DNA from 3 places in the Kitasatospora sp. NPDC001539 genome. Region 1 is predicted to be linked to each of the others. Evidence: riboswitches for the same ligand, from Rfam matches in the RefSeq annotation. Region 1 holds a riboswitch; each other region holds the start of a gene.
What was found. Region 1 has a riboswitch for S-adenosylmethionine ahead of ABT247_RS21500 (aminotransferase class V-fold PLP-dependent enzyme). Riboswitches for the same ligand answer to the same signal wherever they lie in the genome.
Positions count from the first base shown of each region.

Region 1 (9,410 bases):
CATGAGCACCGACAACGCCAAGTGGTTCTACGACAACACCCGGGTCGGGGACCTGGTGACGGTGGTGAACAGCCTCGGCTCCACCATGGAGCCCTTCGGCAACGGCTTCGGCGACTGGAACGTGACCTGGACGGACTGGGTCAAGCACAGCGCCCTCGGACAGGCCGTCAGCACCACCCCGCCGGCCGCCCAGGCCCCGGCCTCGGGCATGGTGCGCCCGGAGGTCTAGGCCGCCGGACGCTCCCCGCAGGAGGCCCCCGGCTCAGGCCCCGGGGTAGGCCAGCCCCAGCGCGGTGACCACCGCCGCCAGGGCGTCCTCACGGGACAGCCCCAGCCGGCTCGCCCGCTCGGCGTACTCACCGGCGGCCTCCGCGGCCAGCCGGTGGGCGGCGTCCCCGGTGGCGGCGATCAGGGTACCGCGCCGGCCGTGGGTCTCCACCACGCCGTCCGCCTCCAGCTCCCGGTAGGCCCGCGCCACCGTCCCGGCGGCGAGCCCCAGCTCCTCGGCCAGCGCCCGGACGGTCGGCAGCCGCAGCCCGGTCGGCAGCTCGCCGGAGCGGGCCCGCTCGGCGATCTGGGCGCGGATCTGCTCGTACGGGGGAGTGGCGGCGGCGGGGTCGACGGACAGCTGCACGGGGGCTCCTGGAGGCGGGTGCGGTCGGGGAGAGCGGGACGGGAACGCGGTACGGGAAAGCCCGAGGGCCGCCGACCAGATGAACTCTGGTGGGCGGCCCTCGGGGTGACGCGGGGTGCGTACGGGATCAGTGGTGGCCGTGGCCGCTGGTGATCTCGTGGTGCTCCTCGGCGGTCGGCTTGGGGATCTGGCTGCCCTCGCCGTAGAAGCCGCGGGAGAGCTTGGCCCGGGTCCGGGTGACGACGCCGGCCTTGCGGGCCACGCCGTTCTCGTCCGTCTGGGCCGGCAGCTGGACCGGCTGGTGCTGCTCGTGCGCCGTGAGCTTGTACAGGTCCTTCTGCGGCAGCTGGGCGTGGACCTCGACGAACTCACCGTGCGGCAGGCGCTTGATGACGCCCGTCTCGCGGCCGTGCAGCACCTTGTCCTTGTCACGGCGCTGGAGGCCGAGGCACCAGCGCTTGGTGACGATGAAGGTGAGGACCGGCACGACGAAGAAGCCGACGCGCACGAAGTAGGTGATCGAGTTGATCGACAGGTGCAGGTGGGTGGCGAACAGGTCGTTGCCACCACCGACCAGCAGCACCAGGTACAGGCTGATCCAGGCGGCACCCAGGGCGGTGCGGACCGGGGCGTTGCGCGGGCGGTCCAGGATGTGGTGCTCGCGCTTGTCGCCGGTGATCCAGCCCTCGATGAACGGGTAGACCGCGATCGCGACCAGGACCAGCGGGAAGATCATCAGCGGGACGAAGACACCCAGGTTCAGGGTGTGGCCCCACAGGTTGATCTCCCAGCCCGGCATGACGCGGATCAGGCCCTCGGAGAAGCCCATGTACCAGTCGGGCTGGGCGTCGGTGGACACCTGGTCCGGGCGGTACGGTCCGTAGGCCCAGATCGGGTTGATCGTGGCGATCGCCGAGATGGCCGCGATGAGGCCGAACACCAGGAAGAAGAAGCCACCGGCCTTGGCCATGTAGACCGGCATCAGCGGCATGCCGACGACGTTCTTCTCGGTCTTGCCCGGGCCCGCCCACTGGGTGTGCTTGTGGTAGAAGACCAGGATCAGGTGCGCCACCAGCAGGCCGAGCATGATGCCCGGGATCAGCAGCACGTGGATGGTGAAGAACCGCGGCACGATGTCGTGGCCGGGGAACTCGCCCCCGAACAGGAACATCTGGATGTAGGTGCCGACCAGCGGGACCGCGAGGATCGCACCTTCCATGAAGCGGATACCGGTGCCCGACAGCAGGTCGTCCGGCAGCGAGTAGCCGAAGAAGCCGTCGAACATGCCCAGGACCAGCAGCAGGAAGCCGAAGACCCAGTTGATCTCACGCGGCTTGCGGAACGCGCCGGTGAAGAACACGCGCATCATGTGGACGAGCATCGCGGCCACGAAGACCAGGGCGGCCCAGTGGTGGATCTGGCGGATCAGCAGACCGCCGCGCACCTCGAAGCTGATGTCCACCGTGGAGGCGTAGGCCTCCGACATCCCGATGCCCTTGAGCGGCACGTACGAGCCGTTGTAGACGACCTCGGCCATCGACGGCTTGAAGAACAGCGTCAGGTAGACACCGGTCAGGATGATGATGATGAACGTGTAGAGGCAGATCTCGCCCAGCATGAAGGACCAGTGGTCCGGGAAGATCTTGCGCAGGTTGGCCTTGGCGAGGGAGTAGATCCCCAGCCGGCCGTCCGTCCAGTCAGCCGCGGCCTCCCACTTGTTGGCGGGCTTGGCGCGCGTGCTGGAGGGCTTGGCGGCACCGGTCGTGGTGCTGCTCGCGCTACTCATCGAGCACGCTCCCAGTAGCTCGGGCCGACAGGCTTCTCGAAGTCGCCGGTGGCGACCAGGTTGCCCTTTTCGTCAGTGGTGATCTTCAGCTGCGGCAGCGGGTGGCCGGCCGGGCCGAAGATGACGCGCGCGCCGTCCGCCAGGTCGAAGGTCGACTGGTGGCAGGGGCAGAGCGCGTGGTGGGTCTGCTGCTCGTAGAGGCTGATCGGGCAGCCGACGTGGGTGCAGATCTTCGAGTAGGCGAGGATGCCCTCGAAGCCGAGGTCGCGGGACTTGTCGTCCTTGATGTCCTCCGGCGCGATGCGCACCAGCATCAGGGCGTCCTTGGCGATCCGCTGCTGGAAGTCCTCGCTGTGGGTGGTCAGACCCTCCGGCATGGCGAAGGTCAGCGAGCCGACGGCGATGTCCTCGGGCTTCATCGGCTGCATCGTGTTCATGTTGATGAGCGGCAGCGGCTTGGCCGGGGTCGCCTCCTTCCAGCCCGTCTCCTTGAGCTTCTTCTCCGGGAGGGGACCCAGGTCGCGGAGCAGGACCACGCCGGAGAGCGGGACCAGCGCCATCGAACCGATGAGGGTGTTGCGGATCATCTTGCGGCGACCGAAGCCGGACTCGGCGGCACCGGTCTTGAACTGCTCGATGACGTCGGCGCGAACCTCGTCGGAGGCCTCGATCGGGTGACGCTCGGACGGCATCTCGACGTCCGACATCAGGGTGCGGGCCCAGTGGACCGCGCCCGCGCCGATCATGAAGAGGGCGACGCCCAGGGTCAGGCCGAGCGCGAAGTTCAGCGCGCTGACCGTGCCCAGCGGGAAGATGTAGACGAGCTTGTCCGGGTCGATGGCCACGTACGAGGCGATGAAGCCGATGGTGGCGAGCATCGAGACCACGAACATCAGCGAGACCTGGCGCTCCGCGCGCTTGGCGGCCCGCTCGTCGATGTCGGTACGACGGGGCTCGTGGGCCGGCAGGCCCGGGTCGGCGAAGGGGTTGCCGTGCTCGGCGACCTCGCCGGCGGAGCCGTGGGGCTCCGGGAGCTTCTCTTCTGACATGTCGTGGCTCATGACTTCTTGGCCTTGGTGGTGTGGGCGGCGACCCAGATCGCGACCGCGATGAGCGTGCCGAGGCCGAAGATCCAGCCGAACAGGCCCTCGGTCACCGGACCGAGGCTGCCCAGGGTGAGACCGCCGGGGTTGGGCTCATCGTTGGTGGTGTGGCGGACGAAGGCCACGATCTGCTTCTTCTGCTCCTCGGGCATGGTGGTGTCCGGGAACGACGGCATGTTCTGCGGGCCGGTCTGCATGGCCTCGTAGATGTGCTTGGCGTCCACGCCCTCCAGCGACGGGGCGTACTTGCCCTTGGTCAGGGCACCACCCTGGCCGGCGAAGTTGTGGCACTGGGCGCAGTTGGTGCGGAACAGCTCGCCACCCTTGGAGATGTCCTCGGGGTCGGTCGAGGTGTACTGCTTCTGGTCCGGAGTGACCGGGCCGGGGCCGAGGGAGGCGACGAAGGCGGCGAGCTGGTCGATCTCCGCCTGCGTGTAGATGTTCTTCTTGCGCGGAACCTGGGCGCCGGGCTGCTGGGCCGGCATGCGGCCGGTGCCGACCTGGAAGTCGACGGCGGCGGAGCCCACGCCGACCAGGCTCGGACCGTCGCTGCCGCCCTGGCCGTTCAGGCCGTGGCAGGAGGAGCAGCCCACGGCGAAGAGCTTCTTGCCCTCATCGATCGCGAGCGACTGCGCGGCGACGTCGGCCTGCGCCTTGTCGGCGGGCGCGAACGCGGCGTACAGCCCCCCGGTTGCCGCCAGGGCGAGAAGTAGGACGACCAGCGCCGCCAATGGGTGGCGCCGTCGTGCGGAGAGCTTTTTCACGGAATAACCCCGGTGTCAGGATCTGGTCGACTGGTGGGTGCACCCGGCGGCCGGTCTGGCCGGCACGAGGCTGCCTGTCCAAGGCTGCGCGCGCGGTCGGTCGGTGGGAGCGTCGGCACCGGCAGAAGCGGCCCGTCGCCGGTGAGGGCGGGGGCCGCAGCCGGTGGCCAGCGACCTGATCAGCTGGTTACTTGATCAGGTAGATGGTCGCGAACAGGCCGATCCACACGACGTCGACGAAGTGCCAGTAGTACGACACGACGATCGCGGCGGTGGCCTGCTCGTGCGTGAAGCGCTTGGCTGCGTACGTCCGTCCCAGGACCAGCAGGAAGGCGATCAGACCACCCGTCACGTGCAGCCCGTGGAAGCCGGTGGTCAGGTAGAACACCGTGCCGTACGGGTCGGAGGACAGCGACAGGCCGTCCTTCTTGACCAGCTCGGTGTACTCGTAGACCTGGCCGCCGATGAAGATCGCGCCCATCATGAACGTGATGACGAACCACATGCGGAGCTTCTTCACGTCCCCGCGCTCGGCGGCGAACACGCCGAGCTGGCAGGTGAGCGAGGAGAGCACCAGGATGGTCGTGTTGACCGAGGAGAAGCCCACGTTCAGGGCGTGCGCCTTCTCGGTCCAGAACTCGGCTCCCTTGACGGAGCGGAGCGTGAAGTACATCGCGAAGAGGGCCGCGAAGAACATCAACTCGGAACTGAGCCAGACGATCGTTCCGACGCTGACCATGTTCGGTCGGTTGACCGATCCGTGCGCGTGCCCGGTTTCTACTGCTGTTGCTGTCGCCACGACGGACATTATGTCGGTCCCTTATTCCGTCTTCACGCCGGGGGGTGTCCCTCGGAGTGTCCGGTGCGTGCGGTATGCCCGCTTGGCGGTCGGCCGGGAGTCCGGACGGGGGCCGAGCTGCGGCGTGTCCCTTTTCTGACGGTTCCTCGACGGGCCCGCGACCCCTCTGCGCGGCGGGTCGCTGCACGGTCGGCGGAGCGTCCTGTTGTAGGGGACGGGGGCCGCATCGGCCGTCCGGGTGGTCCGGCCGCGCCAGGGTGACGGGCAGTCCTCCGGGCGGGTGAGCCGCGGGCGCGGCGGCTTGAGCAGGAACGTGCGCGAGGGGGGCCCGGGACCGGGGGGAACGGGGGTAGCATCCGGATCAGGTGAACGTGGTCCGGATCACACTTGAGGGAGCAGGGCCCATGGCGTACACGACCGACGAGACGCTCACCGTCCTCGTCTACAGCGACGACCGCAACACCCGCGAGGAGGTGCTGACGGCGCTCGGCCGCAGGCCCGCCGAGGATCTTCCGGAGCTGTCCTACCTGGAGTGCGCGACCACCCCCGCGGTGCTCAAGGCGCTCGAGAAGGGCGGCGTCGACCTCTGCGTCCTGGACGGCGAGGCGGTGCCGGCCGGCGGGCTCGGCCTCGGGCGCCAGCTCAAGGACGAGATCTACGGGTGCCCGCCGGTCCTGGTGCTGATCGGCCGGCCGCAGGACTCCTGGCTCGCCGCCTGGAGCCGGGCCGACGCCGCGATCTCCCGCCCGGTGGACCCGGTCGCCCTGGCCGGGGCGGTCGCCACCCTGCTGCGGGCGCGACTGGCCAAGCGGGCACCGGCCGCCCGCTGAGCGGTGCCGTCTCAGTAGTAGAGAAGACACCGCCGTGGGCACCCCGCCGGTCGATAGGCTGGCTCCATCCGTACGGACGTCCCCCGGTGCGGGGGAACCGACAACAGCTGGAGTCAGCCATGGTGAACGTGAACCCTGCGAACGGCGGTAGCGACCCCGCGCAGGTGGTTCGCACCTGGCCGGACCTCCTGGCGGCGCTGTTGAAGGGGGAGGACCTCGACCGCTCGTCCACCGCGTGGGCGATGGACCGGATCATGAGCGGCGAGGCGTCCCCCGTCCAGGTGGCGGGGTTCATGGTGGCGCTGCGGGCCAAGGGCGAGTCGGTCGACGAGATCGCCGGGCTGGTCGACGCGATGTACCAGCACGCCGAGCCCCTGGACATCCCCGGGCCCGCGGTGGACATCGTCGGCACCGGCGGCGACCGTGCGAAGACCGTCAACATCTCCACCATGTCGGCGATCGTCGCGGCGGCCGCCGGGGCCAAGGTGGTCAAGCACGGCAACCGGTCGGCCTCCTCCGCCAGCGGCTCCTCCGACGTGCTGGAGAAGCTCGGCGTCGCGCTGGACCTGTCCGCCCGGCGGGTCGCGGAGGTGGCCGAGGAGGTCGGGCTCACCTTCTGCTTCGCGGCGAAGTTCCACCCCTCGATGCGGCACGCCGCCACCGCCCGGCGCGACCTCGGCGTGCCGACGGCCTTCAACATCCTGGGGCCGCTGACCAACCCGGCCAAGGTCACCGCGCACGCGATCGGCTGCTTCGACACCCGGCTGTCCGGGCTGATCGCCGGGGTGCTCGCCCGGCGCGGGGCGACGGCGCTGGTGTTCCGCGGCGACGACGGACTGGACGAACTGACCATCACCACCACCTCGCGGGTGTGGCTGGTGCGCGACGGGGTGGTCACCGAGACCACCTTCGACCCGCGGGACGTCGGCATCGAGCTGGTCGGCATCGAGGCGCTGCGCGGCGCCGACGCCGCCCACAACGCCGAGGTGGCCCGCAGGCTGCTGGCCGGGGAGCGCGGGCCGGTGCGGGACGCCGTGCTGCTGAACACCGCGGCGGCGCTGGTGGCGCTCGACCTGGGCGACGCGCCGCTGGCGGAGCAGCTCGCGGCGGGCATGGCGCGGGCGGCGGAGGCGATCGACTCCGGCGCCGCGCAGGACCTGCTGCGGCGCTGGGCGGACGCCACCAGCCGTAGCTGAAGCGCCTCCTGGGCCCGTGCCGGTTCGCCGGTACGGGCCTACCGGTGTGCCCCGGGCCGCCCGGCACGGACGCTCCGGAGGCGGCGGGCGACACCGCTGTCCGGATGCTGGATCCCCGTTTGACCACCCGACGGGCCCGACCTACAGTCTTGGCCAGGTCATGAGCGACAGCGCCAAGCCCCAGCTTGCTGTCCGGCAACCCTCCGTCCGTGGCGGGGTGCCCTGGGTGAGGACCGGGTCGCCGGCGAACCGTCCGTGCGACAAGCGCGGACGCCCGACGACTGGCACTCCCGGGGTCCCCAACCCCCGAAGGAGTGCGTCCCCATGTCCCTCTCCACCGAAATCTGCGCCCCGCTCGCCGTCCTCGGCCACGACGTCCAGGTCCCGCTGGCCAGCGGGGAGAAGGTCGGCTACGCGGCGCTCGACTACGCGGCCTCCGCACCCGCGCTCCAGCGGGTCTGGGACGACGTCGCCGCCTACGCGCCGTACTACGGCAGCGTCCACCGCGGCGCCGGGTACCTGTCGCAGCTCTCCACGGACCTCTTCGAGCAGAGCCGCCGGACCGTCGCCGACTTCCTGGACCTGCGCGACGGCGACCAGGTGGTCTTCACCCGGGCCACCACCGACTCGCTGAACCTGCTGGCCTCCGCCGTTCCGGCCGGCACCCGGGTGTTCGCCTTCGAGACCGAGCACCACGCCTCGCTGCTGCCCTGGGCGCACGCCGGGCTGGAGGTCGACTACCTGCGGGCGCCGCGCTCCCGGGCCGAGGCGGTGGCCGCGCTCGACGCCGCGCTGGCCGCCGCGCCGGAGGGGCCGAAGCTGCTGTGCGTCACCGGCGCCTCCAACGTGACCGGCGAGCTGTGGCCGGTCGCCGAGCTGACCGCGACGGCGCACCGGCACGGTGCCCGGGTGGTGCTGGACGCCGCCCAGCTGGCGCCCCACCACCGGGTCTCGGTCCGTGAGCTGGGTGTCGACTGGATCGCCTTCTCCGGCCACAAGCTGTACGCGCCGTTCGGCGCCGGTGTGCTGGCCGGCCGCTCGGACTGGCTGGACGCGGCCGAGCCGTACCTGGCCGGCGGCGGGGCGACCCGGACGGTGGCACGCGAGGCCGACGGCTCGGTGGCCGTCCAGTGGCACACCGGCCCGGCCCGGCACGAGGCCGGCTCGCCGAACGTCATCGGCGCCTACGCGATCGCCTCGGCCTGCCGGGCGCTGACCGAGGCCGGCTTCGACGCGCTGGAGGCCCGGGAGCGGCTGCTGGTCGAGCGGCTGACGGCGGGGCTGGCGGAGATCCCGCAGGTCAAGGTGCTCAGCCTGTTCGGTCCGGACTCGGCCCGGGTGGGCGTGCTGTCCTTCGTCGTCCAGGGCTGGAACAGCTCGCACTTCTCGGCCGCGCTGTCCGCCGAGTACGGCATCGGGGTGCGCGACGGGCTGTTCTGCGCCCACCCGCTGGTGCGGACCCTGCTCGGGGACGAGGAGGTGGCGCCCTCCGAGTGCGGGGCGCCCGAGCCCTCGCTGCCCGGTGAGCGCAGCCTGAACGCGATCCGGGTGAGCTTCGGCGCCGGGACGCCGGACGAGCACGTCGAGCGCTTCCTGACCGCGGTCCGCGAGCTGGTCACGGACGGCGCCGCCTGGAACTACCGCAACGAGGGCGGCCGTTGCGTCCCCACCGTGGAGGTCGACCGCAGCCGCCGCGAGGGCTGAGCGGGGCGCTACTCGTCCAGGCCGAGGGCGAAGGCCGCTTCCAGGTCGTGCTGGGAGTAGGTGCGGAAGGCGATCTGGGTCTCGGTGTGGGCCACGCCCGGGACCTTGTTGAGCCGGCCCGGGATGACCTCGGCCAGGTCGTCGTGGCGGCGCACCCGGACCATCGCCACCAGGTCGTAGCCGCCCGTCACCGAGTAGACCTCGCTGACGCCCTCGATGGCCGCGATGGCCTCGGCGATCTCCGGGATGCGGTCGACGCTGGTCTTGATCAGGACGATGGCGGTGATCACTGTTCCGGCTCCTTCGTGGGGTGCGGCCAGCGTATCGGGCCCCGGCCGGGGCGTCTCGGGGGGTGGCGGACGACCGTGCAGGCGTAGAGGAATCCGGCGGAGAACCCGATCACGTGCACCAGATAGGCCACCCCGGGCCCGGCCGAGTGCACCGACCACCACTGGAGGGCGAACCAGAGGCCGAGCACCAGCCAGGCCGGGAAGCGCAGCGGAAGGAAGAGGAGCAGCGGAACCAGGGTGGTCACCCGGGCGCGGGGGTGGAGGCGCAGGTAGGCGCCGAGCACGGCGGAGATCGCGCCCGAGG
Region 1 covers NZ_JBEPAK010000141.1:8,328-17,737, forward strand. The annotation lists gene ABT247_RS21460 (L,D-transpeptidase) at 1-229, shown strand, start outside; gene ABT247_RS21465 (GntR family transcriptional regulator) at 263-634, opposite strand; gene qcrB (cytochrome bc1 complex cytochrome b subunit) at 762-2,420, opposite strand; gene qcrA (cytochrome bc1 complex Rieske iron-sulfur subunit) at 2,417-3,469, opposite strand; gene qcrC (cytochrome bc1 complex diheme cytochrome c subunit) at 3,478-4,287, opposite strand; gene ctaE (aa3-type cytochrome oxidase subunit III) at 4,475-5,095, opposite strand; gene ABT247_RS21490 (DNA-binding transcriptional response regulator) at 5,491-5,916, shown strand; gene trpD (anthranilate phosphoribosyltransferase) at 6,036-7,112, shown strand; SAM riboswitch class IV at 7,269-7,385, shown strand; gene ABT247_RS21500 (aminotransferase class V-fold PLP-dependent enzyme) at 7,437-8,816, shown strand; gene ABT247_RS21505 (Lrp/AsnC ligand binding domain-containing protein) at 8,825-9,106, opposite strand; gene ABT247_RS21510 (rhomboid family intramembrane serine protease) at 9,103-9,410, opposite strand, start outside.

Region 2 (9,410 bases), on a different contig from region 1:
CCAGGAACGCGGGGCGCGGGCGGTGCTGTACGCGGGCGACGACCTGGGGGACGTGGCGGCCTTCTCGGCGGTCGAGAAGCTGCGCGGGCAGGGGACGGCTGGGCTGCTGGTGTGCGCCGGAGCGGTGGGGGACGCTCCGGTGCGCGAGCTCGCCGACCGGGCGGACGTGGTGGTCGACGGCCCCGAGGGTGTGGTGGAGCTGCTGGCGGCTCTGGGGGAGTCGCTCAGAGGGCGTTGAGCTGGTCCAGGAACCACTGCTGCGGGGGGAGCGCGGTGGCCGCCGCGGCGAGGCGCTTGGTGCGGTCGGCGCGCTCGTCCGGGCTCATGGTGAGGCCGGCGTGCAGGGCCTCCGCGGTGGCGACCACGTCGTACGGGTTGACGACGAGGGCGTCCTCCCGGAGTTCGGCGTGGGCGCCGGCCTCGCGGGACAGCACGAGGGCGCAGCCGTTGTCGGAGACGACCGGGACCTCCTTGGCGACCAGGTTCATGCCGTCGCGGATGGGGTTGACCAGCGCGACGTCGGCCAGCCGGTAGGCGGCGAGGGAGCGCGGGAAGTCGTCGTCGACGTGCAGCATCAGCGGCTGCCAGGTGGGGGTGGCGAACTCGGCGTTGATGGCCTCGGCGAGCTCCTGGACGGCGGCCGTGTAGCTGCGGTACTCGGCGAGGTCGGTGCGGGAGGGGTACGCGAAGGCGATGTGCACCACCCGGTCGTGCCACTCGGGGCGGGTGCGCAGCAGGTGCCGGTAGGCCTGGAGGCCGCGGACGATGTTCTTGCTGAGTTCGGTGCGGTCGACCCGGACGATGGTGCGGCGGTCGCCGACGGCGGCGCGCAGGGCGGCGAGGCGCTCGTCCACGTCGGGGCGGTGGGAGCGCTCGCGGAGGAAGTCGGCGTCGGCGCCGAGGGCGTGCACGCCCAGGCGGGTGGTGCGGCCGCTGGGGGTCCCCCCGGCCGAAGGCTGGGGGAGGGTGACGGTGAGCGCCCCGGGGTCGACGGTGGCGCCGAGGAGGTCCTCGCAGCAGGCGGCGAAGGCGCGCGCCCAGCGTTCGGTGAGGAAGCCGGCCCGGTCGGCGCCGAGGATGCCGGTGAGGACGGCGCGGGCGACGTCGTCGGGCAGCAGCCGGTAGTACTCCGGCGGGGCCCACGGGGTGTGGGAGAAGTGGCCGATCCGCAGGTCGGGGCGGAGCTCGCGGAGCAGGCCCGGGACGAGCGAGAGGTGGTAGTCCTGGACGAGGACCGCGGCGCCCGGGGCGGCCTCGGCGGCCAGGGCCTCGGCGAAGGCGGTGTTGTAGGCCTGGTAGGCGGCCCACTCGGTGCGGAAGTCGGTGTCGAAGGAGGGCGCGGTCGGGGTCGCGTACAGCAGGTGGTGGACGAACCAGAGCGTGGAGTTGGCGATGCCGTTGTAGGCGTGGGCGAAGGTCTGCGGGTCTATGTCCAGCATCCGTACGGCCTGGCCGCCGACGTCGTGGCCGGCGCGGTCGAGACGGCCGTCGGGGGCGCCGGCCGCGGCTCGGCGGTCGGCGTCGTTGAGGGCCGCACAGACCCAGACGGCGTCGGGGTCGTCGATCGCGGACAGGCCGGAGACCAGGCCCCCGCCGCCCCGGCGCAGCGTCAGGGTGCCGTCGTCGGCGGTACTGAACGACACCGGCCCCCGGTTGGATGCCACCAGGACGGGAGCGGTGCCGGTGGCACTCGAACGTTCGGTCGTGAGATCGCCCATGGTTGGGATGTTGCCGGGGGTCCGGGGTGGCAAACCCCTCAGTGGCGGGTGGCGTATTCGGTGACGGTGTGCATCGGGGGGCGCTCGAGGGCGGTGACGGGGTGGGTGTGCGCGATGAAGGCGCGGGTCTCCGGGTCGCGGGTGAACTGGGTGAGGTGGGGGTGGACCAAGTCGGCCGAGGCCTTGAGGCGGTGGGTGCGGTCGAGGCGTTCCAGGGCGGTGCGGTAGATGGTGGCGGCCATCCGGCCGAGGGCCTGGCCGTCCTGGTGGCGGTGGTGGCGGACGCCGACGTCGACCTGGGCCAGGGCGTCCAGCCCGGCCAGTTCCAGGGCGTCGACGAGGAGGCCGAGTTCGACGCCGTAGCCGGTGGGGAAGGGGAGCCGTTCCAGCAGCGAGCGGCGGGCCGCGTACTCGCCGCCGAGCGGCTGGACGAAACCGGCGAGTTCCGGCCAGTGGAGGTTGAGCAGGGGGCGGGCGACGAGTTCGGTGACCCGGCCGCCGCCGGTCGGGACGACCGCGTCGGGGTCGCCCGCGGCCGCGCCGGTGACCTCGAAGGGGCGGTCGTACATCGCCTTGACCAGCTGGATGTTCCCGTCGGTCAGCAGGGGCCCGACGGTGCCGTAGACCAGGGCCGGGTCGAACTCGCGCAGGTCGGCGTCGACGAAGCAGACGATGTCGCCGTGGGTGACCAGCAGCGAGCGCCAGAGCACCTCGCCCTTGCCGGGGACGGCGGGCAGCCGGGGCAGGATGGCGTCCCGGTGTTCCACCCGGGCGCCGGCCGCGGCGGCGGTGGCGGCGGTGGCGTCGGTGGAGCCGGAGTCGAGGACGACCAGTTCGTCGACCAGGGGGAGGCGGTCCATCAGTTCGCGGCGGACGGTGCGGACGATGTCGCCGACGGTGGCCTCCTCGTCGAGGGCGGGCAGGACCACGCTGACGGTCTGCCCGGTGCGCCGCTTGGCCTCCAGCAGGGTGTGCACCGGCCGGTCGGCCGCGCTCCACGAGCGGCGGCGCAGCCAGGACGCCGCCTGCGGGAGGAGTGCGGGGGTCGGTTCGGCGGGCACGGTCGGTCTCCTCGAGGGGGCGGTTTGGACGGGCCATCTCGCGTGGCGGACGGTCCCGTTCGGGATCGACGCCTTCGGATACAGTCTTCGTACAGCTGCCGGACCTCCGCACGCCGGGGTCGCCGCTGAACCACAACTTCACAAGCTCATCCAGAGGGACTGAGGGAACGGCCCGTTGACGTCCCGGCAACCTTCTCGCTCGGCTGTCGTTCACAGGCCCCGGCGGGACAGGTGCCAATTCCGGCCTGTGGCGCGACCGCGTCACGGGGAAGATGAGGAGAGAGGCCTCCGCCATCATGGCTATCGACACCGTCGCACCCTCCCCCGGCGCCCGGCCGGCGGGATCCCCCACCGTCGACCTCGGCCCCGCCGCCGCCCTGTCCTGTCGGGAGTGCGGCGCCCGGTGCCCGCTCGGTCCGAGCTTCGCCTGCGCGGAGTGCTTCGGGCCGCTGGAGATCGCCTACGAGTTCGGCGACGAGCGCGCCGAGGAGCTGCGCAAGCGGATCGAGGCCGGTCCGGCGTCGATCTGGCGGTACGCGCCGCTGCTGCCGGTGCCGGCCGACGTGGCCTCCAAGCCGAACCTGAACCCTGGGTGGACCCCGCTGGTGAAGGCGGACAACCTGGGGCGGGAGCTCGGGTTCACCGCGCCGCTGCACGTCAAGGACGACTCCGGGAACCCCACCCACTCGTTCAAGGACCGGGTGGTGGCCTGCGCCATCGAGGCGGCGCGGGCGTTCGGCTACACCACGCTGTCCTGCTCCTCGACCGGCAACCTGGCCGGTGCGGTGGGCGCGGCGGCGGCCCGGGCCGGGTTCCGCTCCTGCGTGTTCATCCCGCACGACCTGGAGCAGGGCAAGGTCGTGATGGCCGGGGTGTACGGCGGCGAGCTGGTCGGCATCGAGGGCACCTACGACGACGTGAACCGCTTCTGCTCCGAGCTGATCGGGGACCCGGCCGGCGAGGGCTGGGGCTTCGTGAACGTCAACCTGCGCCCGTACTACGGCGAGGGTTCCAAGACGCTGGCGTACGAGATCTGCGAGCAGCTCGGCTGGCGGCTGCCGGAGCAGATCGTCATCCCGATCGCCTCCGGTTCGCAGCTGACGAAGATCGACAAGGGGCTGCAGGAGCTGATCAGGCTCGGCCTGGTGGAGGACCGGCCGTACCGGATCTTCGGGGCCCAGGCCGAGGGCTGCTCGCCGGTGTCCGCCGCGTTCAAGGCGGGCCGGGACGTGATCAAGCCGGTGAAGCCGGACACCATCGCCAAGTCGCTGGCGATCGGCAACCCGGCGGACGGCCCGTACGTGCTGGACATCGCCCGCCGCACCGGCGGCGCGGTCGAGGACGTCACCGACGCGGAGGTCGTGGCGGCGATCCGGCTGCTGGCCAGGACCGAGGGCATCTTCGCCGAGACCGCGGGCGGGGTGACCGTCGGCGTGCTGAAGAAGCTGGTCGAGACCGGTCAGCTGGACCCGGCCAAGGAGACCGTCGCGATCAACACCGGCGACGGCCTGAAGACGCTGGACGCCGTCTCCGACGCCGGGATGACCGCCGTGATCCGCCCGACGCTGGAGTCCTTCCGCTCCGCCGGTCTCGCGTCCGCCTGACCCGACCCCACCCCGCTAGGAGAGCCATGAGCGCCAACGTCCGCATCCCCACCATCCTGCGCACCTACACCGGCGGCGCGGCCGAGGTGACCGCCGAGGGGGCCACCCTGGCCGAGGTCATCGCGGACCTGGAGAAGAACCACGCGGGCATCTCCGCCCGCATCCTGGACGACACCGGAAAGCTGCGCCGATTCGTCAACGTGTACGTGAACGACGACGACGTCCGCTTCGCGGACGGCCTGGAGACCGAGATCAAGGACGGCGCCGGCATCTCGATCATTCCGGCGGTGGCCGGCGGCTGCTGAGCCCCGCGTCCGCTTCTCCGGCCGCCCGCACCACGGAATTCGGCTCTCCGTCGGTGCGGGCGGCCGTCGGTATTTCGGCGGGAATATTCCGGGTCGGGTGGGAGTAGAGTGTGGCTCGGCTGGGAACAAGGCTCCCCTTTCGGCTCGCACGCCGCTCGGCCCGAGGCCGTCCGGACGTTGAGACCGGCTCGTGCCCCCGGCCGTGAAACATGTCAGGCAGATGTCAGAATTCCTGCACGGATTTGGGTAATTCGTCCGCTATGTCCGGCGTGAAATGCCGATTTCCTCCCGGTTTGTTCGGCCTTGTCTCTTGACGGGTCCCGTGAATTCCCGGCGGCTGGCCCTGTTGCAGAGGGCGTCGATCCGGATACATTCAGCCGCGGTCGACGCAATCGCCCGCTCACCGGAAGCCGTTCGGCGTTCCGCGCGGGGATTGCGGCGTGCACGGCTGCGCCCAGGGGGGGTTCCCCGGGCCGGCCTCCAACCAGACCCGGGCCCGCGACCTGCGGGCGCGTGAAGGGCCAGCACAGCACTAGGGGAGTTCGGAATGGCTCAGGGCACCGTCAAGTGGTTCAACGCGGAGAAGGGCTACGGCTTCATCGCGGTCGACGGTGGTGCGGACGTCTTCGTCCACTACAGCGCGATCCAGATGGACGGCTACCGCACCCTCGAGGAGGGCCAGCGGGTCGAGTTCGAGATCTCCCAGGGACAGAAGGGCCCGCAGGCGGACATGGTCCGCGCGGTCTGACCCCCTTCCGCTCCAGGAGCTCGGCGCGGCCCACTGCTGGTGGAACCCTCGCTTCTCGGCGGGCCCGTACGACGTGCGTCGTACGGGCCCGTTCGCGTTTCCCGGCGGCTCCCGCGGCGGCTCGCGGGTCGCCGATTGGGCTTGCACTCGACCACCTGGAGTGCTAATCATTGGCGTTAGCACTCACAGCGTGAGAGTGACAGCGGACCGGGTCGGTGAGGCCCCCGGGAGCGGTAGGGGAATGGACCCCCGCACACCAGGGCCGTCCGTCGCGGGCACCCCTTGGTCCGAGCAGTCGACCGTGTCCCGGAGGACCACTTCAGATGGCCAAGATCATCGCCTTTGATGAGGAAGCTCGCCGCGGCCTTGAGCGTGGCATGAACCAGCTCGCCGACGCAGTGAAGGTCACGCTCGGCCCCAAGGGTCGCAACGTCGTTCTGGAGAAGAAGTGGGGCGCCCCCACGATCACCAACGACGGTGTCTCCATCGCCAAGGAGATCGAGCTCGAGGACCCGTACGAGAAGATCGGTGCGGAGCTCGTCAAGGAGGTCGCCAAGAAGACGGACGACGTCGCGGGTGACGGCACCACCACCGCCACCGTGCTCGCCCAGGCCCTGGTTCGCGAGGGTCTGCGCAACGTCGCCGCCGGCGCCAACCCGATGGCTCTGAAGCGCGGCATCGAGAAGGCCGTCGCCGCCGTCTCGGACCAGCTGCTGGCCCAGGCCAAGGACGTGGAGACCAAGGAGCAGATCGCCTCCACCGCCTCCATCTCCGCCGCCGACACCCAGATCGGCGAGCTGATCGCCGAGGCCATGGACAAGGTCGGCAAGGAAGGCGTCATCACCGTCGAGGAGAGCAACACCTTCGGCCTGGAGCTCGAGCTCACCGAGGGCATGCGCTTCGACAAGGGCTACATCTCCGCCTACTTCGCCACCGACCTGGAGCGCATGGAGGCGACCTTCGAGGACCCGTACATCCTCATCGCCAACTCCAAGATCGGTTCGGTCAAGGACCTGCTCCCGCTGCTGGAGAAGGTCATGCAGAGCGGCAAGCCGCTCGTCATCATCGCCGAGGACGTCGAGGGCGAGGCCCTGTCGACCCTGGTCGTGAACAAGATCCGCGGCACCTTCAAGTCCGTCGCCGTCAAGGCCCCGGGCTTCGGCGACCGCCGCAAGGCCATGCTCGGCGACATCGCCATCCTCACCGGCGGCACCGTGATCTCCGAGGAGGTCGGCCTCAAGCTGGAGAACGCCGGTCTCGACCTGCTGGGCACCGCCCGCAAGGTGGTCATCACCAAGGACGAGACGACCATCGTCGACGGTGGCGGCGACAGCGAGCAGGTCGCCGGTCGCGTGAACCAGATCCGCGCCGAGATCGAGAACAGCGACTCGGACTACGACCGCGAGAAGCTCCAGGAGCGCCTCGCCAAGCTGGCCGGCGGCGTGGCCGTCATCAAGGCCGGCGCGGCCACCGAGGTGGAGCTCAAGGAGCGCAAGCACCGCATCGAGGACGCCGTCCGCAACGCGAAGGCCGCCGTCGAGGAGGGCATCGTCGCCGGTGGTGGCGTCGCCCTGCTGCAGGCCGGTGTCGCCTTCGAGAAGCTGGAGCTGGAGGGCGACGAGGCCACCGGTGCCAACATCGTCAAGGTCGCGCTGGAGGCCCCGATCAAGCAGATCGCGACCAACGCCGGCCTCGAGGGCGGCGTCGTGGTGGAGAAGGTGCGCAACCTCCCCGCCGGTCACGGCCTGAACGCCGCCACCAACGAGTACGTCGACCTGGTCGCCGAGGGCATCATCGACCCGGCCAAGGTCACCCGCTCCGCGCTGCAGAACGCCGCCTCCATCGCGGCGCTGTTCCTCACCACCGAGGCCGTCATCGCCGACAAGCCGGAGAAGGCCGCTGCGGCCGCCGGCGGCGGCATGCCGGGCGGTGACATGGACTTCTGATCCTGATCGCTCCGATCGGATCGGTTGACTCCCGTCCGCGTGGGCGGCTCCCTCAGGGGGGCCGCCCACGCGGCGTTTCCGCGTTCGGGCGCCGGCGGGAGAGGATGGACGGATGGCTTCCGACGACATCGAGACCGCCCTGCACAACGCGCGGGCACTGATCCTGGCCGACCTCACCGCGCGGGACGTGGCGGACGCCGCCGTCGTCTCGCTGGTGGAGGACGCCGTCACCCACCGCCGCTGGTGGCTGGAGCAGTGGCCGGACGGCACCGAGTACGTCCTCGGGCTGATCGCCCAGGACGTCCAGGACGCCCTGCTGGAGGCCTACGGGCGGTGGCCGCTGTGCGCCGACTGCGCGGCCGACGGGGACCCGCACGCGCTGGGCGTGGAGCCGGAGCTGGGGCCGGAGCCGCACTGGGTGTGCGGCAAGCGGGGCGTGGTGGTGGCGCCGGTGGGGGAGCTCGTTTAGGGCCGGACCGGCCCCGGTCCGGCCCGGCCGCCGCCGAGGTCCGCCAGCTCGGCGGTGAGGTTGGCGCGGGCGGCCGCGGTGAGGCGTTCGGCGGCGGCGGGGGTGCGGTAGAGCGCCGGGAGCGCCAGGAGGGCGCGCAGGACGGCGGCCCGGCCGGCGCGGAAGTCCGGCTCCGGGACGAAGCCGTACTCCTGGCGGACGGCGGCCGCGTAGGCCGCGTACGCCTCGGGGGAGCCGCCGAGGACGGCGAGGTCCGCGTCGCAGAGCACCTCGCCGTCGCGGTCGCCCGGGGCGGGGTCGTGGGTGACGGTGAGCAGGACGAGCCGCTCGACCTCGGCGACCCGCTCGGGGGGCAGGCCGACGGCGGTCAGCGCGCGGACGGCCAGGGCGGCACTGCGCTCCTCGTTCTCGGTGCGGTCCGGCCGGTAGACGGCGTCGTGGAACCAGGCGGCGAGCCGGACGGTGTCCGGGTCGGCGGCGTGCCCGGCGAGCTCGTCGACGTGCCGCAGGACGGCGCGCAGGTGCTCGGGGGTGTGGTAGCGCCGCTGCGGCTCCGACCAGCGGCGCAGCAGCTCGCGGCCGTACGGTTCGGGGTCGTCGGCGGCGCCGCAGCGGTGCAGCAGGGCGGTCCAGGCGGTGAGCAGGTCCTCGGTCGCGGTGGGCATGCGGCCCATTGTGTCGGCTGGTTCCGGTGGACGGGATGTGCCGGTCAGCGATATATGTAGACGCATGACAGAACGCTCCATGCAGGAGCCCACGCTGCTTCTGCTCACCGCGCTGGCCGACGCCCCGAGGCACGGCTACGCGCTCATCCAGGAGATCTCCGCGATCTCGGACGGCCGGGTCAAGATGCGCACCGGCACGCTCTACGGGGCGCTCGACCGGCTGCTCGGCCAGGGCCTGATCGAGGTCGCCGCCGAGGAGGTCGTGGACGGCCGCGCCCGTCGCACCTACGCGCTGACCGATACCGGTCGGGGCGCGCTGGCCGCCGAGGCGGAGCGGCTGCGGGCCGTGGCCACCGAGGCCGAGCGGCGGCTGTCCGTCTCGGTCACCGCCGTCACTCCGAGGGTCAGGGGGGCCTTCGCATGAGCATGAACGGGACCGTCGCCGTCCGGACCGCACTGGCGCTCTACCCCGTCCGCTACCGGCGCGAGCGGGGCGAGGAGCTGGCCGACGTCTTCGCCGACACCACGGCGGGGGCCGGACCGGTGGCCAAGGTCCGGGAGCTGTTCGACCTGGGCGCCTACGGGCTGCGGATGCGGACCGGGCTGACCTCCTCCTCCGGGGGCGGCCGGCTGGCGGCGCTGGCCGCCCCGCTGGTGGTCGGGGCCGCCGGAGGACTGGCGGCGGGCCATGCGCTGCTGACCTACCTGACCCTCGGTCTGTCGCGCGCTTCGCTGCTGTACTCCCTGCCCTACTGGGTGATGTGCGGCGCTGCGGTGCTGTCCGCCGTCGTGGCGATGCTGGGGCGGTGGACGGCGGCGAAGCTGCTGGCCGTGGTGGCGGCGCTGGCGGCGGTGGCGGACCTGGTGCGAGCGGTGAGCGAGCCGCAGGTCGTC
Region 2 covers NZ_JBEPAK010000133.1:9,895-19,304, reverse strand. The annotation lists gene otsB (trehalose-phosphatase) at 1-238, shown strand, start outside; gene ABT247_RS20765 (alpha,alpha-trehalose-phosphate synthase (UDP-forming)) at 225-1,718, opposite strand; gene ABT247_RS20760 (glucosyl-3-phosphoglycerate synthase) at 1,757-2,779, opposite strand; SAM riboswitch class I at 2,923-3,058, shown strand; gene thrC (threonine synthase) at 3,076-4,383, shown strand; gene ABT247_RS20750 (ubiquitin-like small modifier protein 1) at 4,410-4,688, shown strand; gene ABT247_RS20745 (cold-shock protein) at 5,236-5,436, shown strand; gene groL (chaperonin GroEL) at 5,760-7,382, shown strand; gene ABT247_RS20735 (DUF8819 family protein) at 7,495-7,851, shown strand; gene ABT247_RS20730 (HD domain-containing protein) at 7,848-8,516, opposite strand; gene ABT247_RS20725 (PadR family transcriptional regulator) at 8,581-8,940, shown strand; gene ABT247_RS20720 (hypothetical protein) at 8,937-9,410, shown strand, end outside.
Region 2: another riboswitch for S-adenosylmethionine. It lies ahead of thrC (threonine synthase); the one in region 1 lies ahead of ABT247_RS21500 (aminotransferase class V-fold PLP-dependent enzyme).

Region 3 (9,410 bases), on a different contig from region 1:
CGAGGTAGACGTACTCCTCGGCGATGTTGCAGCCGTTGTTCGGGTCGACCAGGGTGTCGGCGCCGTCGCCGCCGAAGTCGGAGCCCATCACCTTGTCGTGGGCGCGCAGGATGGACTCGCCGTTGTCCTGGAGGCCGCCGCTGACGATGACGCCCCGGCCGGAGCGGTCCGCGGGGTCCTTGCCGACGCCCACCGAGTAGTACTGGAGGGTGTCCATGGTGCCGTCGGCCAGGGACTTCCAGTCGGTGGCATGGCCGGAGGCGTCGGCCGCGCCGTTGATCGGACGGCTGTAGATCCCGCCGTCGTTGCCGACGTACACGCTGGTCCTGCCCCGGTACGACCCCACGGCGATGGCGTGCTGGTCGGAGTGGGTGGTCTCGGAGCAGTCACCGGTCTGCTTGGCCGGGTCGATGCTCCAGCAGGGGAAGCCGAAGTTCCAGTACGGGCCCGGGACGGTCCAGCTGGAGCCGCCGTCCTTCGTCTCCAGGACCTCCTCCAGGCCGGCGTAGAGGTGGTCCGGGTTGGCCGGGTCGACCTGGAGGAACTGGTTGTACCAGGCCTGGATGCCCGGTTGGTAGCCGGCGTCCTGCAGTGCGGAGCCGGAGTTCTTCAGCTTGTCCTTGTCCGCGATCTGGGTCCACGGGCCGAACGGCGAGCCCGATTTGGAGACGTAGATGCCCTTCAGGCCGGTGTCCGGGTCGCTCGCCATGACCGCCGGGGACTGGTCGATCGCGTAGTACCGGGAACCGTCGGCGGAGGCGGCGAAGGTCACGTTGCCCACGTTCGCGGCGTCGGTCGGCAGGTCGCCGAGCGAGCCGACCCGCTGCCAGGTGCCGTCGGAGGCCTTGGCGTAGAAGCCGTTGTAGGTGTCGCCGCCGCGCCAGCCGACCGCCAGGACCACCTTGGTCGGGTCCTTCGGGTCGATCGCGATGTCGTTGGCGATGTTCTTGTACGGCGCGGCCGGGTCGCCCGCCTTCGAACCGCCCGGCAGGTAGTCCGGGTTGGGTGCGAACTCCAGCGTCCACGGGCCGGACAGGTCCGTGGTGGAGTGGCTCCACACGCCCCGGCTGGTGGCCGCCCACACCTTGCCGCCGCCGAAGCGCAGCGCGTGGATGATCGTCGACTCCAGCTCCGCGCCGCCCACCCGCATGCCGGGCTGGAACTCGCCGTGCTTCGGGTCGCCGAGCACGTACACGCCGGTGCCGACGTACGAGGTCGCGCCGGTGTTGGACTCACCGGTCGCGTACCAGAGCCGGCCACCGCCGTCGAGGTTCAGCGTGCCGGTGGAGAGGGACGGCAGCTTGTCCGAGATGGACTGCCACTGCCCGCCGCCGGTGCGGGAGCGGAACACGCCCCCGTTGGCGCCGCCCGCGTAGACGTAGCCGTCGTCGTCGGCCGCGATGCCGGTGATCCGGCCGGTCACGAACCCGGAGCCGCCGCTGGAGTTGGAGTTGACGTCGCGGTAGCGCGGGTCGTCGGAGTTGTACGGCTTGCCGGTGACGTGGTCCCAGCTGCCGCCGGTGTGCGGCATGGACTGCAGCTGGGCCCAGGCGGCGCCGTACGCGCCGGGCGCGACCACCCCGGGGGCGGTGCGGGCCTCGGTGTACTGGGCGGTGCCCTCGGCGGAGTTCTCCGCCTCGTCGCCTTCGTCCTCGCCGGGGGCGTCCGCCCTGGCGCTGAAGGCGGGACCGGCGGTGGAGCCCGTGCCGCCCTGGACCTTCTTCGCGTGCTTCGCCCCGATCTCGGCCTGGTGCTGGGCCTGGTGCGGACGAGGCCCGGGTGTCCCGGACGGCGCGGCGAGGGCCTGGGTGGTGGTCAGTCCGAGCGCGGTGAGGGTCACGGCGGGCAGTAGCAGCCGTCGGCGTTGCCTGTTGGGCACGATGGTGGGTCCTCCCCATGCGGCGGGCCGCGCGGTCGCGCGGCTCCGGCGGAAACAGTCGGAAGCCTCGCGGTTCGGCCGGGCGGAGTGAAGGGCCCGCGCATAACGAATGATTAAAACCGAATTCAGTGAAGAGAGTTGGAAAGCCCGGAAGGCCTCGTCCCGCAGATTGAAGCAGCCGGAGCGGTGGGAACGGTCGGCGACGGACGGGCGTCGGGGGAATCCCTCCCCGAATGGGTGCGGGCCGCCGTACCGGCCCGGCCCCGTCCCGAGCGCCGCTGACCGGCCGGGCTCCGCCGGGGGGCCGGTTTGGCGGGCCGGCCGGGGAGTCTTGTATGGTTCCTGGCGAATCATCCAGAGGGGTGGAGGGACCGGCCCTACGAAGCCCCGGCAACTCCCCGGTCGACCCGGCGTCCGAAGTACGCGCCGCGCCGCCCGGGATCAGTGCCAACTCCGGCCTGTCGCCAACGTGGCGCGGGAAAGATGAGGAGACACGGTGCTCTCTGTGCTGTCCTTCGCCCGGGCGCTCTCCGCCGCCCCGGCCGTTCCGCGTACCCGTCTCGTGCCCGGCGCAGGCACTCGGCCGATCTCTCCGGCCCGTCCTCGCTGACCACCCCCGCTCCCCGCGGGGAGCCCCCGTGAGCGCGAATCCGCCCCCCGCTCACGGGTACGAGACTGGAGTACCCATCCCATGCAGAACACGAGCGGCGTCGGCGTGCTCGACAAGGTCACCTCGATCCTCGGCACCCTGGAGTCCGGCCCCACCACACTGGCCGGACTCGTCGCCGCGACCGGTATGGCGCGGCCCACCGCGCACCGGCTCGCCGTCGCGCTGGAACACCACCGCCTGGTCAGCAGGGACCTGCAGGGCCGGTTCGTCCTCGGCCCCCGGCTGACGGAACTCTCGGCGGCCGCCGGTGAGGACCGGCTGCTGGCCGCCGCCGGCTCGGTCCTCACGCACCTGCGCGACGTCACGGGCGAGAGCGCGCAGCTCTACCGGCGCCAGGGCGAGGTCCGCATCTGCGTGGCCGCCGCCGAGCGGCTCTCCGGCCTCCGCGACACCGTCCCGGTCGGTGTCACGCTGTCCATGAAGGCGGGATCCGCCGCCCAGGTGCTGCTCGCCTGGGAGGAACCCGAGCGCCTCCACCGCGGCCTCCTGGGCGCCCGCTTCACGGCCACCGCGCTCGCCGGGGTGCGGCGCCGCGGCTGGGCGCAGTCCATCGGCGAGCGCGAACCCGGGGTCGCCTCCGTCGCCGCGCCCGTCCGCGGCCCGTCCAACCGGGTGGTGGCCGCCGTCTCCGTCTCCGGCCCGATCGAGCGCCTCACCCGGCACCCCGGCCCGCACCTGGCCCAGGCCGCCGTCGAGGCGGCCAACCGCCTCAGCGAAGCCCTCGCCCAGGCCTGAAGGGCCGACCGGGGCCCGGCCGGCCGTTCAGCGGCCGGGCAGGAGCCACCGCCACACGTCGCGTTCGGCGGTGGCCGACCAGACCACGTCGCCGTGGCCGTAGCCCGGCACCACCCGGTAGTCGACCCGGGCGCCGCCCCGGCGGACCAGGCGGGGGCCGAGGTCGTGGTCGCCGCGTCCGAGCTCGGCGTTCAGCCAGACGACATCGGCCCGGATCGCGGACCAGTCGATGCGGTGGACCTCCGCCCGGCCGGCCCAGAGCGCCGCCAGGTCGCGGAGCAGGGCGGTCGCCTGCAGGCCGCTGCCGAGCCGGGAGACCGCCGCCGTCCAGACCGGCAGCGGTGCGTGGTCCAGGACGAAGCGGTCCTCGGTGGGCGTGGCGCCGAAGGCGTACCCACCGGCGCTGTGGCCCCGGTGGTAGATCCAGTTCGCCGCCCCGGGCAGCTCCCGGGTGCGGGTCAGCGCGTAGTGCAGCAGGCCGAGGTTGCTGAACTGCGCCGCCCCGGGCACCGGTCGCGGCACCCCGCTCGGGGCGTCCGGGGCGGCGGCCGCGCGGGCGAACAGGCCCTTCAGCCCGGGGTCGACGGTCCAGGTGCCCGCAGCCAACAGCTGCCGGAACCCGTCGGTCAGCGCCGAGGCTCTCGCGACGAGCTCCGGCTCGGTCTCCGGGTCGTAGGGGCCGGTGGTGTCGAGGACGAGCACCCGGCGCAGCCGCTCGCCGCCGTCCCGTACGGCGGTTGCCAGCGCGAGCGCGGCCCCGGCCGAGTGGCCGAGCAACTCGTACGGCAGGCCGGTGACGGACTCGACGGCGGCGACGACCCGCCGGAGGTCGGCCCGCTGGGCGTCCAGGCCCCGGTCCGCGCAGTGCGGGCCGATCAGGTCGGGCGTCAACGCGTCCTCGCGCGGCGTGGTGCCGACGACCAGGTACCCGTGGTCCGCGAGGAAGCGCGCGAGGCTCCGGCCCCGTGCGGTGCAGTAGTCGGCGGCGACGTTGAGCCCGCCACCCGGCAGCAGGTGGACCACCCGGTGCGCCCCGCCGCCGTCGCCGAGGACGTCGACGGTGAACCGCCCGCCCTGCCGGTCCGGTACGGCCAGCCGCCGGTGCCCCGGGCCGACGTCCACCACCGCCGAATCGCCGCAGCCGAGTGCCGCCGCCACCGCCCCGATCAGGTCCGCACCCACCGCTTCCCTCCCCGCGTGCTGCCGACCGCGCGCGGACCGGGCTCCGCCGCCCGCAGCGCGGGGAACAGTCTGACGGACGGCTACGGGCGGCGCCGGTCCGGGCTCCGCACCCGTCAGCCCCAGTACCCCGTGTGCACCGCGGCCGCCTCCTCGTACAGGTGCGGCCCCGAGACCTCCACCGGGCTGCCGCCGGCGGCGAAGACCTGACGGCAGGGCAGGTGGAGCACCGGCTCCTCCGGATCCACCCCCGCGATGACGTTCAGTTCGGTGGCCGCCAGCGCGTACACGACCCGCCGGATGCCGCTCCAGAAGATGGCGCCCGCGCACATCGCGCACGGCTCGGTGCTGGAGTACAGGGTGGCCTTGGCGAGCTGGGCCGGGGCCAGGGTGCGGGAGGCCCGCCGGACCAGGTTGGTCTCCGCGTGGGCGGTCACGTCGTGGTCCGTCAGCACGGTGTTCTCGGCGGTGAGCAGGACGCTCCCGTCGGCGTCCGTCAGCAGCGCGCCGAAGGGGTGGTTGCCGTGCGCGCGGGCGGAGGCCGCGATGTCGAGGGTCGCGAGCAGGTGGGCGCGGGTGTCATCGGCCATGACGTGCTCCTCGGGGGTCGGCCGGGCGGAGGCTCGGGAATCGCATCGAACGTACACGACGTCCGCGGTGGGGCCGCCCCGGCGGTCGTGCCGGCCCGCTCAGCCGTACGGGACGACGGCGACCGGGCAGTGGACGTGGTGGACGACCGCGTGCGCCACCGGGCCGAGGTGGTGGTGGCGCAGCGGCGCGTGGTGGGTACGGCGGCCGACGACCACCAGCCGGGCCGTCGCCGCCGCGTCCACCAGCTCGACGGCGGCCTTGCCCCGCACAAGCTCGTCCGTCACCTCCACCTCGGGGTGGCGGCCGCGCCAGGGCTCCAGGGCCTCGGCGAGCCCGGTCCGCTCGACGGCGGAGACCTCGCGCTCCAGCCCGCCGATGGCGCCGTAGGCCATGTACTCGCTGCCGGCGGGCGGGTTCCAGACGTGGACGACCCGCAGCGGCGCGGAGCGGAGCGCGGCGGCCTCGAAGGCGAAGGCCAGGACCGCCTCCGCCGGGTGCGTCAGGTCGAGGCCGACCGTCACGTCGCCGGCCGGCTCGCTCTCGCGCGCCCGCACCAGCACCACGGGGCAGGCGGCCCGGCGCAGCACCTCCTGGCTCACCGAGCCGGTCAGGTAACCGCGCAGGGTGCCCAGCCCGCGTGAGCCGAGCACCACCACGGCCGCCGTGCGCGAGGCGGCCTCCAGCGCCTCCACCGGGTCGCCGGAGACCGGCGAGGAGACGATCGGCACCTCCGGTGCCAGGGCGCGCAGGGCTCCCTCGCGCTCGGCCAGCTGCGCCAGGGCGCGGTGGTAGGTCTGGTCGCTGCCGACCACGTCGCGCTTCGGCCAGGGCCACGCGTGGAGGACTTCGAGGCCGAGTCCGCGGCGCTGTGCCTCGCGGGCGGCCCATTCGGTGGCGGCGAGGCTCTCGGGCGAGCCGTCGAAGCCGACGACAACTGGTCCGGTCACGGCGTACTCCTCGGTTCCGCGGCGCGTCGACGGCCGTCCCCGGCCGCCGGGGCCGCCTCGGGTTGCGGCCCCAGTATCGGCGTCTCCCGCGCCCGCCGCCTCCCGGGCCGGGGCGGCTGCCGGTGCCCCGCCGCCGGTGCTCCGCCGCCGGTGTCGGCGTGGAGCGTCGCCGGGCAGGTCGGCGGCCCGGTTGGGAGCCGCGCCGAGCCGGAGTGGGCGGCGTGGTACCGCGGTACTACGGACGGCCCGATGATCAGCCCGCGGTGCCACGGATCCGGCTCGGGCCGCACCTAGCGTGGAACCGTGGGCGGCCGGGACGGCCCGGCCCCTGGACGTAAGGGCGAGCGATGATCGAGGCGCACCAGCTGACGAAGCGGTACGGGGAGAAGACCGCCGTGGACAGGCTGGACTTCACCGTCCGACCGGGAACGGTGACCGGGTTCCTCGGGCCCAACGGGGCCGGGAAGTCCACCACCATGCGGATGGTCGTCGGCCTGGACGCACCCACCAGCGGGTCGGTGCGGGTCAACGGCCGCCGCTACGCCGAGCACGCCGCGCCGTTGCAGGAGGTCGGCGCGCTGCTGGAGGCCAAGTCGATCCACCCCGGCCGTTCGGCCTTCAACCACCTGATGGCCCAGGCGCACACCCACGGCATCCCGCGCCGCCGGGTGGAGGAGGTCATCGAGATGACCGGCCTGCAGAGCGTCGCCCGCAAGCGGGCCGGGGCATTCTCGCTCGGCATGGGCCAGCGGCTCGGCATCGCGGCCGCCCTGCTGGGCGACCCGGCCACGGTGATGCTGGACGAGCCGGTCAACGGTCTCGACCCCGAGGGCGTCCTGTGGATCCGCAACCTGCTCACCTCCCTCGCCGCCGAGGGGCGCACCGTCTTCGTCTCCTCGCACCTGATGAGCGAGGTCTCACTGGTCGCCGACCACCTCATCATCGTGGGCCGCGGCCGGCTGCTCGCCGACACCACCGTGCAGGACCTGGTCCGGGAGGCCGGTGGCGACGTCGTCAAGGTGGCCAGCGCCGACCCGGCCCGGCTGCGCTCGGCGCTGGCCGGCCCCGGTGTGGAGATCACCGGCCGCTCCGGCTCCGAGGAACTCCTGGTCAGCGGCCGTACCGCCCGCGAGATCGGCCTGACCGCCGCCGAACACGGCATCGCCGTCTTCGAGCTCAGCCCGCGGACGGTCTCCCTCGAGGAGGCGTTCATGGACCTGACCAGGGACGCCGTGGAGTACCACGGCACCACCACCGCCGGAACCAAGGGCAAGGCCGCGAGCACGCCCGAGAACGACGCCGAGACCGAGACCCCGAGGAGCGCGGCATGAGCACCATCGTGACCTCCGAGCCCGCCACGTCCGCCGAACCGCGTGCCGCCCGCCCCGCGTACAGGGTGACGGCCGCACGCGTGCTGCGCTCCGAGTGGGCCAAGCTGTGGTCGCTGCGCTCGACCTGGATCACCCTCGGGCTGGCGCTGCTCTTCCTGATCGCCTTCGGCCTGATCGCGGCCTCCCAGTTCAAGTCGCGGATCACCTCCGGCCGCCCGATGGACCGGGACTTCGCCGCCGCGAGCACCCTCAGCCTGTCGCTGTTCGGCACCAACTTCGCGCAGCTGGCGCTCGGCGTCCTCGGCGTGCTGGTCGCGGCCGGCGAGTACTCGACCGGCATGATCCGCTCGACCCTGGCCGCGGTGCCGCGCCGTCTGCCCGTGCTCTGGTCCAAGGCCGCGGTGTACGGCCTGATCGCGCTGGTCCTCGCCACGGTCGGGGTGTTCGTCGCCTTCCTGGTCGACACCCGCATCCTCTCCGGGACGCGGGCGGCGATGACCCTCTCGGACGCCGGGGTGGTGCGCGGCCTGCTCGGCGCCGCGCTCTACCTGGGCCTGGTCGGCGTGATCGGCGTCGCCCTCGGTGCGCTGCTACGCTCGGTGGCCGGCGGCATCTCGGTGCTGGTCGCCTCGCTGATGCTGGTCCCCGGGCTGGTGTCGCTGCTGCCCAGCTCGTGGCAGGACCACATCAGCCCCTACCTGCCCAGCCACGCGGGTGAGGCGATGTTCGCCCTCCACCACGACACGACCACCCTCTCGCCGACGGCCGGACTGCTGGTCTTCCTCGGCTGGACGGTGCTCGCCCTCGCCGGCGCCGCCGTACGGCTGGTCCGCACGGACGCCTGAGAGACTCCCGGTGCGGCGTCGGAACTCCCGGCGCCGCACCACCCGTACCACCACCAGGGAGAAGACACCGGTGAGTGAGGACCGAGCCATTCCCGACGGCTTGGCCGCCGACGCGCTGTCCGGCCACCCGCTGTTCGTCCGGCTGGCCGGGATCGGCCAGCGCGTGCGGCAGGCGGACCGCGACCACCCCTGGGTCCTGGACGCCGCCGTGGTCGCGGTGGTCGTCCTGATGTTCTGCCTCCCCGACCTCTTCCCCTTCGCCGGCCGCGACGAGCCCGCGCACGAGCACCGGATCGTCTTCGCCCGCCCACCGCTGCCCGCCATGCTGGCCTTCCAGGCGGGTCTGGTCCTGCCCTTGCTGTGGCGGCGCCGGCGGCCCACCGAGGCGCTCGCGGCGATCATGGCGGTCTTCGTGCTGCAGTGGTCGCTCGGCGTCGCCCTGCGCGCCGACGCCGCCCTGCTGGTCGCCCTCTACAGCCTCGCCCTGCACGGGCGGCTGCGGCACCTGGCCTGGTCCTGCGCCGTGATGGTGGGCGCGATGGCCCTGGTGGCCGTGCAGGTCTCCGGCGGCGGGCTGCCGGTCGGCGACGCACTGTTCTTCCTGGTCAGCGCCGCCACGGCGGCCGTCGCCCTCGGCATCGCGGTGCGCATCCGCCGCGCCCAGCTCGCCGGGCTGCGCGAGCGGGCCGCCCGGCTGGAGATCGAACGCGACCAACGCAGCCGACTCGCCGCCGCCACCGAACGCACCCGGGTGGCCCGGGAGATGCACGACATCATCGGCCACAACCTCTCCGTCATCGTCACCCTCGCCGACGGCGGCGCCTACGCCGCCCAGACGTCCCCCGAACGCGGCCGGGAGGCGCTCCAACTGATCGGCGAGACCAGCCGCCAGGCGCTCGGCGAACTGCGCCGGATGCTCGGCGTGCTGCGCGACCAGGGCGACCAGGCCGCCGAGTTCAACCCCCAGCCCGGCATCGCCGACCTCGACGCGCTGTGCGCCCGCATCCGCGCCGCCGGCCCCCAGGTGCTCTACACCGTCGGCGGCGACGTCGACCAGCTCGACCGCGGAGTCCAGCTGATGGCCTACCGGATCGTGCAGGAGGCGCTCACCAACTCCCTCAAGCACGCCGGCGCCGGGACCCGCGCGCACGTGACCCTGACCGCCGACACCGCCCGGCTGCGGGTGCGCGTGCGGGACAGCGGTCCGCCCGGCGCCGACCCCGGGCCGGTGCG
Region 3 covers NZ_JBEPAK010000173.1:4,786-14,195, reverse strand. The annotation lists gene ABT247_RS23795 (glycosyl hydrolase) at 1-1,879, opposite strand, end outside; SAM riboswitch class I at 2,227-2,369, shown strand; gene ABT247_RS23790 (IclR family transcriptional regulator) at 2,571-3,284, shown strand; gene ABT247_RS23785 (alpha/beta fold hydrolase) at 3,312-4,466, opposite strand; gene ABT247_RS23780 (nucleoside deaminase) at 4,580-5,053, opposite strand; gene ABT247_RS23775 (universal stress protein) at 5,153-6,001, opposite strand; gene ABT247_RS23770 (ABC transporter ATP-binding protein) at 6,349-7,332, shown strand; gene ABT247_RS23765 (ABC transporter permease) at 7,329-8,177, shown strand; gene ABT247_RS23760 (sensor histidine kinase) at 8,248-9,410, shown strand, end outside.
Region 3: another riboswitch for S-adenosylmethionine. It lies ahead of ABT247_RS23790 (IclR family transcriptional regulator); the one in region 1 lies ahead of ABT247_RS21500 (aminotransferase class V-fold PLP-dependent enzyme).